Regions from separate parts of the Roseateles sp. P5_E1 genome, predicted to be linked through region 2. Evidence: predicted binding sites of a transcription regulator. Region 2 holds the regulator's gene; the other holds the start of a gene.
The links. The regulator FliA, encoded in region 2, starts transcription of late flagellar genes. The targets are predictions, from matches to a motif close to CTAAAGTTTNNNNNNNNNNNGCCGNTA.

Region 1: the regulator FliA is predicted to act here: its motif matches at 1,072-1,098, upstream of flgM (flagellar biosynthesis anti-sigma factor FlgM).

What each region holds. Positions count from the first base shown of each region.
Region 1 is NZ_JBFUMN010000079.1:12,263-14,706, reverse strand. It holds gene ACXJKJ_RS28330 (hypothetical protein) at 1-169, shown strand, start outside; gene ACXJKJ_RS28325 (hypothetical protein) at 286-675, opposite strand; gene flgM (flagellar biosynthesis anti-sigma factor FlgM) at 679-1,011, opposite strand; gene flgA (flagellar basal body P-ring formation chaperone FlgA) at 1,150-1,860, opposite strand; gene flgB (flagellar basal body rod protein FlgB) at 2,019-2,432, shown strand.
Region 2 is NZ_JBFUMN010000035.1:36,507-38,950, reverse strand. It holds gene ACXJKJ_RS21550 (methyl-accepting chemotaxis protein) at 1-1,211, opposite strand, end outside; gene ACXJKJ_RS21545 (RNA polymerase sigma factor FliA) at 1,263-1,976, opposite strand; gene ACXJKJ_RS21540 (flagellar biosynthesis protein) at 2,075-2,444, opposite strand, start outside.

The DNA.
Region 1 (2,444 bases), on a different contig from region 2:
CGCAACCGTCAAGCTGCCCCGTCAGGCCATCCTGACGGTCAGGGCGACCGACCTGCAGGTCGAACAGACCGCAGCGCTGGCCGCCGACCATGGCGAGAACGCCGCTCGCGAGCTGGGCGATTTCCCGGCCCCGGTCGTGCGCCGCACCACTGCCCTGGCAGCCAAGTAAGCGGAGCCCCGCACCATGACGAGCGGCCCTCCGGGGCCGCTCTTCTTTTTGGCGCTTGTGGGGCGACAAGGCGCAAAAAAGCCACCCGCAGGTGGCTTCCTGTATTCAGCGACCGATCAGGCCTGGTAGCTGCCGCCGCCGACGCTGCGGCGCTCGGCCTTGCCGCCAGCGCCATACAGGCCCGTGGGCTCGCTCGGGATCAGCACGTCCAGCGCACGATCCAGTGAAGCATTGCCGCGGGCCAGGGCTTCGCGCTGGGCGGCCAGCAGGCCGCCGGCACGCACAAGGCGGTTGCGCAGGGCGCTGGGCACGCTGCCGGTGCGGGCGGCTTCGCTGAAGTTCTGCACGGCGCGGGCCAGGTGCTGGTGCAGCTCGGCGGCATGCTGTTCGATGGCCGTCGCGTCGCGGCGGGCCAGCGCATCACCGAGCTGGTTCAGCGCAGCCTCGACAGCCAGCAGAGGCTGTTCGAGTTCGGTGCCGAGGGTGGACGGAGCGATGGCGGTCATGGTTCAGTGCTTATTGACGCGGCTGTCCAGCAATTCTTGCGCATTTGAGACCAGCTTGTCGGCGATGGCGTTCGCGTTGACCGTGAACTTACCCTCACTGATGGCCTTGGAGATGCGTYCGACCTTGGCGGCGTCAAAGCTGCCGTCGTCGGCGCTGCCACTGGCAGCCAGCTTGGCGGTGTTGGAAATGGCGACCTGGGCGCTGGGCGCAGAGGTCGCGGCTTGGGCGGTCTGACGGACGACGTCGGCCGTGCCGGCAGCCTCGGGCTTGCGCGAGGCGGGGCGCTCGGCCTTGGGCGGGCTGGCGGTGCCGTCTGGGCTGTTACCGATCTTCATGAGCTTCTCCAGGGTGCGGGGCGGGCCCCGCAGAGGGCATTGCAGGGGAGTTTCCTCCTGTATCGGCCCCGGGCCTAGGAACTTGAGCGGGAATTGGCCGGTTTTTCCGGCCAGTTCTCAAGATTCGTGGCAGTTTGCTCATAGCAACACCTCCACGCGGCGTTCGCCGACTGCTCGGCCGCTGGCGACGCGACCACTCTCAAACCTCACCCTGACCTCCTGGCCCTCGATGCCCGCCGACAGAGCCTGCGCCTCGGAGGCGACGGCAAATCCCTCACCCGCAACCCGGACCTGCACGGTCTCTCCGGCGGCAAACCATTGGCGCGACTTCAGCGCCGGCGCGCGCACCGCCTCGGCGGCGCCCAGCGGGCGCGCCAGCGTCCGGCCGATCAGCAGGGCCGGATCCGTGAAGACGGCGCCGGGCTCGGCAGCGATGTCGATATCGGCCACGGCCAGCTGTTCTTGAGACAAATTCACACCAGCCGGCAGCGGGCCGCTGGCGACAACGGCGCGGCCAAAGACGGCAACGCGTATTGGCAGCGTGACATTCCAGCGCGCCACGCCATCGGTGCAGCGCAGGCCGATGCGGCTCTTGCCCCAGACGGCCATGCCGGGCGGCAGATAAGGCTGGATCTGCTGGCAGGGCGCCAGGCGCAGCCGGGCGTCAAGTACGCCGATCTCAACGGCCACACGGGTATTGGGAGGTGCCGCGGCGCGCGCGGCCGTCTCGGCCAGCACGCGCACCCGCTCCACCAGCGCCGGATCAAGCACCGACGCAGGCACGGTCTGCGCCAGGCCGGGATCGGCCGAGAGCAGCATGCAGACAAGGAGCAGGGTGGCACGAAGCATGGCCGCCACTCTAGAGAGGGGCCAGCAGTCCCTAGGTCGGAATTGAACGGCTTTGCCCCCGTTTATCCCGCTCATGTTTTCGGAGCTGCTCCAGACAATTTGCGAGAAGAGCCATCCCGGCCCTTCAGCTCGAAAGCAACCTCGAAAGAGGCCCCCAGATGTTGAACCGATTGACAGACACGCTGAACTTCCAGACCCAGGCGCTCACGCTGCGGGCGGAGCGTCAGCGCCAGCTCGCCAGCAACATCGCCAACGCCGACACGCCAGGCTATCAGGCTCGCGACATGGACTTCGCCAAGGCCCTGCGTGAAGCCACCGGCGAGATCGGCACGCCCGGCGCGATGGCGGCAACGCAGCGCGGCCACATCGCGCCGCTGGCCGGTGCGCGCGGCGAGAGCGGCAAGGAATACGCGCTGCAGTCCCAGACCAGCCTGGACAGCAACGGTGTCGACATGGACCGCGAGCGTGCCAGCTTCGCGGACAACTCGGTGAAGTACGAGGCGACGCTGCGCTTCATCAACGGCGCCGTACGCACGACGCTGGATGCGATGAAGTCGCACAACCAGAGCTGAGGAGGACTGAAC
Region 2 (2,444 bases):
TTGCGTGCCGAGGCCAGGCCCGTGCGGTCGTTGAAGATGCGGCGGTAGCGGCTGTTGGCCGTGTTCCAGACCGTGTCGCCCGGGCGCTGCGGCTGGCAGTACTTGCGGTTGTGCGTCGCGATATAGCCGTTGCGGTCGGCCGCGATGCAGAACACCACCTTGTCGCTGAAGGCCAGCATCTTCTCCTGCACGGTGGGGAAGAGGCGATCCGTCAGCTGGCAAAAGCGCGTCGTGTGCTGCTGCGGCGCCGTGCCTTCGATCGGGCGATATTTGTCGTCGAACAGATCGGCCTGGCTGATCTGGCCACCGCGCAGCGCCTCTTCGAGCAGGGCACCGATCTCGGCGGCGGCCTGCTGCGCAGTACGGATGAAGGGCATGTCGTCGACCTCGACGCCGCTCTCGGCGATCTGCTCGACCAGTTCCTCGGACATGCGCAGGAAACGGTCGCTGCCGTCGAAGGCCACCTTGAGGCCGTGCGAGGCCTGGGACACCTCGCGCTCCAGCTCATGGGCGCGTTCGTTGAGCAGGCTCATCTGCTGGCTGCTCTCGCCGGCCGAAGCGGAGATGCGCTGCACGTCCTGCTCGACCTCGTGGAAGGCGGCGTGGATCTGGCTGGGCTTGGCCGGGTTCTCGGTCAGCTCGGCACTGAAGCGATCGATGCGCTCCTGCAGGCTGGCGATGGCGCTGACGATGGCCTTGGACGAGGCCTCGACCTGGCCGGCCAGCGCCTTGACGGCCTCGGCGACGACAGCGAAACCGCGCCCGGCATCGCCCGCGTGCTTGGCTTCGACGGCGGCGTTGAAGGCGACCAGGCGGGTTTGCAGGGAAATCTTGGTGATCTCGGCCGCGGCGCCCGACACCTGGGCCAGCGTGGACGCCATGCCAACGACCTCGCCACCGACGACGCCGAGCGCGCCGKGGGCCCGCTGCACGGCGGCAGCGCTCTGGGCGGTGGCGGTGGTGATGGCGGTCTGCGCCTGACCGATCTGGTTGAGCTGCTGAGCCAGGGCCTGCATGGCCTGGCTCTGGGCCTGGACGATGCGCTGGGTATCTTCCAGGGCACCGCGCACTTCCGCGGCATCCTTGCCGACCGTGGAAATCGAGCGGGCCAGCCGCTTGACGACATTCAACGCCGCACTGTCATCTCGCCGGACGGGCTCGTCCCGAGTGATGGCGGGGGAAGAACCTCCGCCCTTGGGCCACTTGAACATGCATTTGTCCCCGCTTATTGGCCGGGGCTCGGCAAGAAGTGGCCCCGTAAATTACCAGTCACGCAGCTTAACGCGCAACCTTGCAATCGACTGACTGTGCAACTGGCACACGCGGGACTCCGTGACCTTGAGCACGGCCGCAATCTCCTTGAGATTCATGTCGTGCTCGTAGTACATGCTCATGACGAACTGCTCGCGTTCGGGCAGGTTCTTGATGGCGGCCACCAGCGCCTCGCGCATGCGGTGGTCCTGCAGCTGGGCCACGGGGTTGGCGCCCTCGTCGGCCACATGGCGGTCGAGATAGTCGTTGTCGCCGTCGGCACCCGACATGTCTTCCAGATAGACCAGCTGGGTGCCGCGCACCTTGCCAAGCAGCTCCTGGTATTCAGCCAGCGGCAGGCCCATCTCGGCAGCAATCTCATCCTCGCGCGGCGCGCGACCCAGGCGCTGCTCGACCTTGTGCACCGCGACTTCGATCTCACGCTGCTGGCGGCGCGTGCCGCGGCTCATCCAGTCGCCGCCGCGCAACTCGTCGAGCATGGCGCCGCGGATGCGCTGGGTGGCGAAGGTCTCGAACTGCACGCCCTGCTCGGCATCGAAGCGCGACAGCGCATCGTTCAGGCCGATCAGCCCCACCTGGATCAAGTCATTGACTTCCACATTGGCCGGCAGCTTGGCAATCATCTGATGCGCCAGGCGTCGGACCAACGGGCTGTACTGCTTGATCAGCGTGTTGTTGTCGAGGCGGCCTTTGGGTGTGTACATGGTCAGCTCCGCACGGCCGCCCGAAGGGGCTGAAGCGCCCCCGCGGGGGGCAGCGAACGCAGTGAGCGTGGGGGCATCATGTTTGGTCTCCGGCGAGATCAATGCGCAGCGATGAACGGGGAAGACGCCTTGCGCGCCGGGCGCAGCGGAGTCGCGTCGGAGGCGGCGTCAACGGCCGCTCCCGGGGGAGCTGCAAGCAGCAGCTCGCGGGCGAGATGGCGCAGTTCAGGCGTGAGTGGTGCGTGCTGGGAGGCTCTTGGGTCCAGGCAGGCCCAATCGCGCAGCACCGCGCCGAGGAAGCCGTCGGCGCAGGAATGAAGCTGTTGCGCGATGCGGGTGGCCACGCGCAGCTGAGGGTGGCAGGCCATCAGCAGACTGTAGACCATCAGCCCCGCTCGTTGTGTGAGCCATTTCATGCCCGCGTAGGCTTCCGTGACGCTCGCGGGCTCGGTATCTGCCAGCAGCAGC